Linked DNA regions of Alloyangia pacifica. The protein of the gene in region 1 binds, or shares a complex with, the protein of each later gene. Links are inferred from orthologs where the notes say so. Each region holds a gene or a part of one and is shown on either strand. Other genes may lie near its edges.

Evidence for each region. Proteins that work in one complex are often made in the same cells at the same time.
Region 2: the proteins of CEW88_RS11365 (region 1) and xseA are in contact, whole or in part, in a cryo-EM structure (PDB 8TXR), measured with the Escherichia coli proteins. The link is inferred for Alloyangia pacifica from one-to-one orthologs.

Annotation. Positions count from the first base shown.
Region 1 is NZ_CP022189.1:2,354,818-2,359,948, reverse strand. The notes cover bases 691-3,621. They hold CEW88_RS11365 (exodeoxyribonuclease VII small subunit), read left to right. Parts: upstream 691-2,000; coding sequence 2,001-2,243; downstream 2,244-3,621. Other genes in these bases: dxs (1-deoxy-D-xylulose-5-phosphate synthase), read left to right, coding at 3,137-3,621; CEW88_RS11360 (polyprenyl synthetase family protein), read left to right, coding at 2,250-3,119; CEW88_RS11370 (histone deacetylase family protein), read left to right, coding at 1,078-2,004; CEW88_RS11375 (response regulator), read left to right, coding at 691-978. Outside these bases: CEW88_RS11380 (MarR family winged helix-turn-helix transcriptional regulator), read left to right, coding at 1-277; more of CEW88_RS11375, read left to right, coding at 274-690; more of dxs, read left to right, coding at 3,622-5,062. UniProt on the Escherichia coli protein: Bidirectionally degrades single-stranded DNA into large acid-insoluble oligonucleotides, which are then degraded further into small acid-soluble oligonucleotides.
Region 2 is NZ_CP022189.1:973,399-978,580, forward strand. The notes cover bases 1,126-4,107. They hold xseA (exodeoxyribonuclease VII large subunit), read left to right. Parts: upstream 1,126-1,862; coding sequence 1,863-3,353; downstream 3,354-4,107. Other genes in these bases: purD (phosphoribosylamine--glycine ligase), read right to left, coding at 1,126-1,696; CEW88_RS04705 (hypothetical protein), read right to left, coding at 3,451-3,846; CEW88_RS04710 (lytic transglycosylase domain-containing protein), read right to left, coding at 3,912-4,107. Also shown: CEW88_RS04690 (5-formyltetrahydrofolate cyclo-ligase), read left to right, coding at 1-354; more of purD, read right to left, coding at 434-1,125; more of CEW88_RS04710, read right to left, coding at 4,108-4,814; signal recognition particle-docking protein FtsY, read left to right, coding at 4,925-5,182. UniProt on the Escherichia coli protein: Bidirectionally degrades single-stranded DNA into large acid-insoluble oligonucleotides, which are then degraded further into small acid-soluble oligonucleotides.

The sequences.
Region 1 (5,131 bases):
CAAGCAATCGCTCAACCGGGTGCTGCGCACGCTGGTCGAGGACGGGCTGGTCGAAAGCCGGGTTGGCCGCGCCGACAAGCGCGAGCGCCATCTTTACCTGACCGAGGCCGGGGACGCGCTGGAAAAGCAGCTCTCAGACGCGCAGCGCGCGCGGATGCGGGCGGCGTACCGGCAGGTCGGACCCGAGGCGGTGGCGGGCTTCAAGCAGGTGCTCGAGGCGATGATGGACCCCGAGATGCAGCGCCAGTACCAGCGGCTCCGGGAGAACCGCGGATGAGCGATCCAGACGCGCATCTGCTGATCGTCGACGACGATGAACGCATCCGGAGCCTACTGCAGAAGTTCCTGATCCGCCACGGCTTTCTTGTCAGCGCGGCGCGCGACGCGGCGCATGCGCGGCGGCTTCTCGCGGGGCTCGATTTCGACCTGATCGTGCTCGACGTGATGATGCCCGGTGAGGACGGCATCAGCCTCACCCGCGCGCTTCGCGAGACCCGCCACACGCCGATCATGCTGCTCACCGCCCGGGGCGAGACCGAGGACCGGATTGCCGGGCTCGAGGCCGGGGCGGACGACTACCTGGCCAAGCCCTTCGAGCCCAAGGAGCTGTTGCTGCGGATCAACGCGATCCTGCGCCGCATGCCCGAGAGCCCCGCCGCCGACGCGATCCAGCCCAAGCTGCTGACCCTCGGCCCGATCCGCTACGACATCGAGCGCGGCGAGATGTGGCACGGCGACGACCTGGTGCGGCTGACCGCGACCGAGAGCCAGCTGATGCGCATCTTCTCGGCCAAGCCCGGCGAGGCGCTGAGCCGCACGCGGCTGGTCGAGGAACTGGGCCGCGACAAGGGTCAGGCGCAGGAGCGCGCGGTCGACGTGCAGATCACCCGCCTGCGCCGTAAAATCGAGAGCGATCCCAAGCAACCGCGCTATCTGCAGACCGTGCGCGGCGCGGGATACATGCTGGCGCCTGATTGACCGCAGCAGGAGGGGGTCCGCCTGCCGGCGTACCTGCCCTTGTCCCTGCAGAGGAATCACGCTCTGCTGCCTCGGACCCACAACCGGAGGAGGGCCACAATGGGCTGCGCGCTGATCACCCATGCCGACTGTCTCGACCACCTGACACCCGACGGCCACCCCGAACAGGTGGCCCGGCTCGACCACGTGCTGCACGCCTTGCAGGGGCTTGATCTGTTGCGCTTAGCTGCGCCGCGCTGCGAGGATCGCGACATCCTGCGGGTGCACCCTCAGGCCTATCTCGACCGGCTGAGCGGGGCGCTGCCCGGCGAAGGGCTGATCCCGCTCGACGAGGACACCTGGCTCTCGCCGCGTTCGCTGGAGGCCGCGCGGCGCGCGGTCGGCGGAGCGGTGCGGGCGGTGGATGCAGTTCTGGCGGGGGAGGTAAAGACCGCCTTCTGCGCCACCCGTCCGCCTGGCCACCACGCCGAGGCCGAGACGCCCATGGGCTTCTGCCTCTTCGGCAATGCGGCGATCGCGGCGAAACACGCGCTCGACCACCACGGGCTGGAGCGCGTCGCCATCGTCGACTTTGACGTGCACCACGGCAACGGCACGCAGGCCCTTCTCTGGGATGAGCCGCGCGCTTTGGTTGTCACCTCGCAGCAATACCCGCTCTGGCCCGGCACCGGCGCGGCCGACGAGACCGGCGGGCACCACAATGTGCTCAACCTCCCCCTGCCGCCGGGCAGCGGAGGCGCGGAGATGCGCGCCGCCTACGCGGCACAGGCCTTCCCGCGGCTCGAGGCCTTCCGTCCCGAGCTCGTCATCATTTCGGCCGGCTTCGACGCCCATGCCGACGACCCGCTGGCCGAGCTCAACTGGCGCGAGGAGGACTTCGAATGGCTCACCCGCGAGCTTTGCCGGATCGCGCAGGGCACCGCGCAGGGGCGGGTGGTCTCGCTTCTCGAAGGTGGTTATGATCTGCGCGCGCTCGCGGACTCGGCCCGGGTGCACGTAGAAGAATTGATCGAGGCAGGCAGATGACTGACACCCCCGTCGCAGAGATGAGCTTTGAACAGGCAATGGCGGAGCTCGAGCAGGTGGTGACCCAGCTCGAACGCGGCGAGGTGCCGCTCGAGGAGTCGATTGCGCTCTACCAGCGCGGCAGCGAGTTGCGGAAGCACTGCGAGACCAAGCTCAAGGCGGCCGAGGAGAAGGTCGCCGCGATCACCCTCGACGCGAACGGCGAGCCCACGGGCACCAAGCCGGTCGAGGGGCTCTGACCCTCCATGTTCGCACAATCCCTGGTCGGTGCGGCGGCGGCAGTCGCCGCCCACCTCGAAAGTGTCCTGGACGAGCACGAGGCACTGCCGGTGGTCGAGGCCATGGGCTATGCCACCCGCGGCGGCAAGGCGCTGCGCGGTTATCTGGTGCTGGAATCCGCCCGGCTGCACGGGGTGCCCGAGGGCCACGCGATCTGGTCCGCCTGCGCCATCGAAGCCGTGCACGCCTATTCGCTGGTGCATGACGATCTGCCTTGCATGGACAATGACGACCTGCGCCGGGGTCTGCCCACGGTGCACCGCAAGTGGGACGAGGCGACGGCGGTCCTCGCCGGGGATGCGCTGCAGGCGCTCGGCTTCGAGCTGGTGAGCCACCCGCGTTGCCATCCCTCGGGCGCGGTGCGCGCCGATCTGGCGCTGTCGCTGGCCCGCGCCGCGGGCGCGCGCGGCATGGTCATGGGGCAGGCGCTCGACATGGCCGCCGAGGCCACCGACGTGCCGCTGGACCTGGCGCAGATCACCGCGCTGCAGGCAGGTAAGACCGGTGCTTTGATCCGCTGGTCTGCAGAGGCCGGCGCGCGGCTGGCCGAGGTCGACCCGGCGCCGCTCACCGCCTACGCGGACCGGCTCGGTCTTGCCTTCCAGATCGCCGACGACATCCTCGACGTCGAAGGCGATGCGGCGATGATGGGCAAGGCCGTGGGCAAGGATGCCGGGCGCGGCAAGGCCACCTTCGTCTCGCTGCTGGGACTCGACGCCGCCAAGCTGCGCGCGCAGCAACTGGTGGACGAGGCCTGCGACGCACTATCTCCCTATGCAGACCGGGCGGAAAACTTGCGGGCCGCAGCCCGCTTCGTTATCTCCCGCAGCAACTGACGCCAGAGGTGCACCCTATGTCCTCCCGCCCCGAGACTCCCATGCTCGACCGTGTGACCACGCCCGCCGATCTCAAGCGGCTCTCGGATGACGAGCTGATCCGGCTTGCCCACGAGTTGCGTTCCGAAACCATTTCGGCTGTCTCCGAAACGGGTGGTCACCTTGGGGCCGGGCTCGGCGTGGTGGAGCTGACGGTGGCATTGCACGCGGTCTTCGACACGCCGCGAGACAAGCTGATCTGGGACGTCTCGCACCAGTGCTACCCGCACAAGATCCTCACCGGCCGCCGCGACCGCATCCGCACGCTGCGCATGAAGGATGGGCTGTCGGGCTTCGCGAAACGCTCCGAGAGCCCCTATGACCCCTTCGGCGCCGGCCACAGCTCGACCTCGATCAGTGCCGCGCTCGGATTTGCCATGGCGCGCGAGCTCGGCGGTTCCTGCGAGACCGGGCTTGGCGATGCCATCGCGGTGATCGGCGACGGCTCGATGTCGGCGGGCATGGCCTTCGAGGCGATGAACAACGCTGGCCACCTCGGCAAGCGGCTGATCGTCATCCTCAACGACAACGAGATGTCCATCGCGCCGCCGACCGGCGCCATGTCGTCCTACCTCAGCCGGCTCTATGCAGAGGCGCCGTTCCACGATCTCAAGGCCGCCGCCAAGGGTGCTGTGAGCCTGCTGCCGCCGCCCTTCCGCGAGGGTGCCAAGCGCGCCAAGGACTTGCTGAAGTCGATGACGGTGGGCGGCACGCTCTTCGAGGAGTTGGGCTTTTCCTATCTCGGCCCGATCGACGGGCACGACCTCGACCAGCTGCTGCCGGTGCTGCGCGCGGTCAAGGCGCGGGCCACCGGACCGATCCTGATCCACGTGCTGACCAAAAAGGGCAAGGGCTATGCCCCGGCCGAGGGCTCGGCCGACCGCGGCCATGCCCGCGCCAAGTTCGACGTGGTCACCGGCGAGCAGAAGAAGGCACCCTCCAATGCGCCAGCCTACACCAAGGTCTTCGCCAGAGCCCTCACGCAGCTCGCCGCCGCGGATCCGCGGATCTGTGCGGTGACCGCCGCCATGCCCGACGGCACGGGGCTCGACCTGATGGCCGAGCGCTTCCCGGACCGCGTTTTCGACGTGGGCATCGCCGAGCAGCACGGGGTGACCTTCTCCGCGGGTCTCGCGGCGGGCGGGATGAAACCCTTCTGCGCCATGTATTCGACCTTCCTGCAGCGGGGCTACGATCAGGTGGTGCACGACGTGGCGATCCAGCGCCTGCCGGTGCGCTTCGCCATCGACCGCGCAGGGCTGGTGGGCGCCGACGGCGCCACCCACGCGGGCGCGTATGACGTCGCCTTCATGGCCAACTTGCCGGGCATGGTGGTCATGGCCGCCGCCGACGAGTCCGAACTGGTCAATATGGTCGCCACCGCCGCCGCGCATGACGAGGGGCCCATCGCGTTCCGCTACCCGCGCGGCGAAGGCGTGGGCGTCGAGATGCCCGAGACCCCGCAGATCCTTCCCATTGGCAAGGGCCGGATGATCCGGAGCGGAAGCAGGGTGGCGATCCTCAGCTTTGGCACTCGGCTGCAGGAGGTGCTCAAGGCCTGCGAGAAACTCGAGGCGCGGGGCATCTCTCCCACGGTCGCCGACGCCCGCTTCGCCAAGCCGCTCGACCGCGAGCTGATCCTGCAATTGGCGCAGGACCACGAGGCGCTGTTCACCATTGAGGAGGGGGCGGTCGGCGGTTTCGGCAGCCACGTTGCGCAGCTGCTGTCGGACGAGGGCGTCTTCGACCACGGACTGAAGTTCCGCTCGATGGTGCTGCCCGACACCTTCATCGACCACTCCAGCCCCGCCGACATGTATGCGACGGCCGGTCTCAATGCCGAACAGATCGAGGAAAAGGTCCTCACCACTCTCGGCGTCGACGTCCTCAACAAGCGCGCCTGACCGCAGCCCGGGCGGGCACCTCCGCCTTTCTTCTACCGAGAAGATACCCCAGGGGGTGAGCCCGTGGGG
Region 2 (5,182 bases), 1.4 Mb from region 1 along the record:
GCGATCCCGGTGATCGAGGCGCGCGGTGCACCGCTGCGCTTTGCCCGCTGGGAGCCCGAGATGGCACTGGTGCCCGGCGCCTTCGGCGCGATGATCCCGGAGCGCCCCGAGTTCGTGACCCCCGAGATTCTCATCGTTCCGCTGCTGGCCTTCACCCGGGACGGCCATCGGCTGGGCTATGGCGGCGGTTTCTACGACCGCACGCTTGCGGCGCTGCGCGCTGCGCGCCCGACGCTGGCCATCGGGTTTGCCTACGCGGCGCAGGAGGCAGGGCAGGTCCCGCTCGAGCCCACCGACGCGCCGCTCGACATGATCGTGACCCCGACCGAGGTGATCGCGCCGAGCCGAGGCTGAGCGCGCCGAGCGAGACCGGTGCGGGGCGCGGCAGATGCCGGTACGCCCCGGTTTCACGGCTGTGCCGGGAGCGCCGGTGTCAGAGCGCCCGCCAGCCGATGTCGCGCCGGCAGAACCCTTCGGGCCAGTCCACGGCATCCACCAGCGCATAGGCACGCGCCTGCGCCTCGGCGAGTGTGGCGCCGCGGGCGGTGGCGTTCAGCACCCTGCCGCCGTTGGCGACGATCTTGCCGTCCTTCTCGGCGGTGCCGGCGTGGAACATCTGGGTGAAGCTGTCCTCGGGCAGGCCCTCGAGCCCGGAGATCACCGTGCCCTTCTCGTAGGCGCCCGGGTAGCCCTCGGCGGCCATCACCACGGTCATCGCGTGATCGTCGGCCCAGGTCACCTTGGCCTCGGCCAGTCGGCCCTCGGCACAGGCGTGGAGCAGGTCCAGCACCTGGCCGCCAAGGCGCATCATCAGCACCTGGCACTCGGGATCGCCGAAGCGGACGTTGTATTCCACGAGGCGCGGTTGTCCGTTCTCGATCATCAGGCCGACGTAAAGCACGCCCTGGTAGGGCGTGCCGCGGCGCGCCATCTCGGCCATGGTGGGGCGGACGATCTCGTCGAGCGCCTTTTGCGCCACCTCGTCCGAGAGCACCGGGGCGGGGGAATAGGCGCCCATGCCGCCGGTGTTGGGGCCGGTGTCGCCCTCGCCGACGCGCTTGTGGTCCTGCGCGGTGCCGATGGGCAGCACGTCGGTCCCGTCGACCAGCACGAAGTAGGACGCCTCCTCGCCGGTCATGAACTCCTCGATCACCACCTCGGCGCCGGCCCCGCCGAAGGCGCCGCCGAACATGTCGTCGATCGCCTCTTCGGCCTGCGCCACGGTCTCGGCGATGATCACGCCCTTGCCGGCGGCGAGCCCGTCGGCCTTGACCACGATCGGCGCGCCCTGGGCGCGCACGTGCGCCTTGGCGCTTGCGGCGTCGGTGAAGTGGCCGTAGCCGGCGGTGGGCGCGTTGGCGGCGTCGCAGATTTCCTTGGTAAAGCTCTTCGAGGCCTCGAGCCGGGCAGCCTCCTTGGAGGGGCCGAAGACCAGCACGCCTGCCTCGCGCAGCCGGTCGGCAACGCCCGCGGCGAGCGGCGCCTCGGGGCCGACGATGACGAGGTCGATGGCGTTCTCACCGGCGAATTCCGCCACCGCGCCGCCGTCCTCGACGTCGAGCGAGGCGCATTCGGCGATCTGCGCGATCCCGGCATTGCCCGGCGCGACGATCAGCTTGTCGCACTTGGGGTTCTGCATCACGGCCCAGGCCAGGGCATGTTCGCGACCGCCGCCGCCGAGGATGAGGATGTTCATGGGGCCCGCTCTTTCAAGGTGAGGATCGCGGGCTTCCTACCGGCGGCGGGGGGCTCTGGCAAGACGGCAGGACGCGCCCACCTTTCCCTTGGCGCCGCCGGGCGCTAGTCTGGGCAAAGCGCGGGCGGACCAGCCCGGACAGGGCACTTACGGCAAGACGGGCACCATGGACCTTTTCGAAGACGATACCCCCGGAGACGCAGGCGACGGCAACATGCCGGAATTCACCGTCTCGGAGCTGTCAGGCGCGGTGAAACGGGTGATCGAGGGCGAGTTCGGCTTCGTGCGGGTGCGCGGCGAGCTGGGGCGGATTTCGCGGCCGCGCTCGGGGCATCTCTACCTCGACCTCAAGGACGACAAGTCGGTGATCTCGGGCATCGTCTGGCGCGGCGTCGCTTCCAAGCTCGAAATGCAGCCCGAGGAAGGCATGGAGGTGATCGCCACCGGGCGGCTGACCACCTATCCCGGCCAGTCGCGCTACCAGATCATCATCGAGGACATGCGCCCCGCCGGGCTCGGTGCGCTCATGGCGATGCTGGAAAAGCGCAAGGCGATGCTGCAGGCCGAGGGGCTCTTTGATCCCGCCCGCAAGAAGCCGCTGCCGTTCCTGCCCGAGATCATCGGGGTCGTGACCTCGCCCTCGGGGGCGGTGATCCGCGATATCCTGCACCGGCTGCGCGAGCGTTTCCCGCGCAAGGTGCTGATCTGGCCCGTCGCGGTGCAGGGCAAGAGTTCGGCCGCCGAGGTCGCCCGGGCCATCGAGGGGTTCAACGCGCTCAGCCCGGGCGGCGCGCTGCCGCGGCCCGACCTGCTGATCGTCGCCCGGGGCGGCGGCTCGGTGGAGGATCTCTGGGGCTTCAATGAAGAGATCGTGGCGCGGGCGGCCGCGGCCTCGAAAATCCCGCTGATCTCGGCGGTGGGCCATGAGACCGACACCACGCTCATCGACTTCGTCTCGGACCGCCGCGCGCCGACGCCAACCGCCGCCGCCGAGATGGCGGTGCCGGTGCGTATGGAGCTTCTGGCGCGGACCGGGGAGGGACAGCTGCGGCTGACCCGCGCGCTCAGCCACCGGCTCGAGGTGCGCGGCCAGCGGCTGCGCGATCTGGCCCGGGCATTGCCGCGGGCCGAGGCGCTTCTGGACCAGCCGCGCCAGCGGCTCGACCTGCTGTCGGACCGGCTGCCGCAGGCGCTGATCCGCGGGGTCGACCGGCGCCGGCTGGCGCTCTCGCAGCCCGCCGGGGCGCTGCGCCCGGGGCTGCTGAGCCGCATGCTTGCCACCCGCGCCGAGGCGCTGGGGCGCCGCGCCGACCGGCTGTCGATCCGGCCAATCCAGCGCGAGATCGCGCTCGGGGCCGACCGGCTGAGCGCGCTCGGCAAGCGGCTCGATGATGCTGGCACACGCAGGGTCGAGGAGCCCCGGGCCAAGCTCGACGGGCTTGACCGTCTCCTGCAAACGCTGAGCTACAAGGGCACGCTGGCGCGCGGCTACGCGGTGGTGCGCGGCGAGGGTGGGCAGGTGCTGACCACGGCTTCCGCCGCGAAGGAGGCCGCCGGGCTAGAGATCGAATTTGCCGACGGGCGGATGAAGATCGGCGGCGCGGCCTCGGGCAAGCCCAGGAAGGCCAAGGCGCCGGAGCAGGGGAGCCTGTTCTGAGGCGTCGAGACCCGGGGCTCGGCCCCCGCCGCGCCGAGGGATATCTCGGCCCATGAAATGCAACCGGACGGTGCGCGCGATCGGCGAGGCGCCGTCTTCAGACGCCGGTGTCTGGCCCGTAGCAGAGCATCGGCGTGTCGCCCTGCTGCGCCTCGTAGAGCACCGTGTTCTGCGGGTCGTTCTGAAACACCGCCCGCAGTTTGCCGCTCTCGCGGTAGAAACTCCAGCATTGCGGGGCGTTCATATCCTCGTAGACGAAGCAGATCATCTGGGCCTCGGCGTACCAGCGGCCGTCCTTGCACTCGCCGTCCAGGAAGGACCAGCGCACCCGGCGGTCCGGCAGGTATTGCTCGACCCCGTAGGGCGCCCCGCCGCTGCCGAAGTAGAGCGTCTTGCCGGTGACATAGGACTCGAATTCCTCGGCGCTCATCGGCTGGGCGGCGGCGGGCGGGCTGGCAAGCAGGCAGAAGAGGAGGAGCACGAGGCGTGTCATGGGTGCAGCCTGCCAGAGGAGGGTCGGCGGCGAAAGGGAGAAGTGACCACGCGCGCCGGGGGCGTTCAGGAATTGCGGTAGACGGCGCAGATGCAGCCCGATTGTCGAAGCTCTGCGCAGAGATTTGCCGCTGCGCTGCGACCGTCGCGCCCGATCCGTGCCATCCAGTAGCCCCCCCGCGGGCTGGCGCGGCTTTTTTGCCAGACCAGCTCGGGCTGTTCGCCGCCGATCGGGCCGGAACAGGCCTTGGCGCGGCGGCGGAATTGCGCCAGCGCCCGGTCCTGGGTGGTGCCGAAGGCGATCTGCACGCCCCAGGGATGCAGTGGGGGGCGGGCCTCGGGATATTTGGTCAGCTTGCGCTCGCGCGCCAGCTCGTGGCAGGCCTGCTGGAAGGGCTTTTCGCCCTGCAGCCGGAAGTCATGGGTCTCGGGCGGGGTGTCGCGCCAGGTCTCGGCGGCGAGCCCGGTGATGATCGCCACGTAGTTGATCGTCTCGCGCGCCAGCCCGCCGCGCCGCGACATCAGCCCGTCGGCCCGTGCCTCGCCGCCGTTGTATGCCACCGCCGCCAGTCCCTGGTTGCCGTACCGACGGGTCAGCTCGCCGAGGTATTGCGCCGAATATTCCAGCGCCTCTGCAGGGTTGTAGGGATCCTTGAGGCCGCGCAGCTTCGCGGTCGACGGGATGAACTGGGCGATGCCCTGGGCGTTGGCGGGGCTGAGGGCGTTGGGGTTGAACCGGCTTTCTTGCCAGATGAGCCGGGCGAAGAAGCCGGGGTCGAGCCCGTTGCGCAGCGCGAGCTCCTCGAGCGCCTCGCAGGTGTCATGCACGAAATAAGAGGGCCGGATGCAATGCACAGACCCGAAGGCGCCGGGCGAGCAGAGCGTTCCCGGCTCCCGGGCGCCGTCGGACGGGGCGGGAGGCTCGGCCCGCAGCAGCGGCGCGGCAAGCAGGAGGACGAGGAAAAACACGGCCCGCAACATGCACCCATGAAGGCGCCGCGGGGCGGAAAGGTCAACTCACACTTTTATCTGCGCGCGGCACGTATTAGGTGAAAGCAAAGGCATTGAGAGGTCCAGCCATGTCCTTCTTCGGCAAGCTCAAGAGCAAGCTCTTCAAATCCTCCTCGAAGCTCGAGGAAGGGCTGGACGCGATCGTCCAGGAGGGGGGCACGCAAGACGCTCCCGAAATGGCGCCCGAAACCCCCGAGGTGCCGCAGACGCCGACCCCCGAGACGCCGACCCCCGGGACTCCGGCCCCCGAGACCCCCGGCCCGAACGTGCCGCCGCCGGTCCCCGAGACGCCGCCCGCGCCTGCGCCCGAGACCCCGCCGACGCCG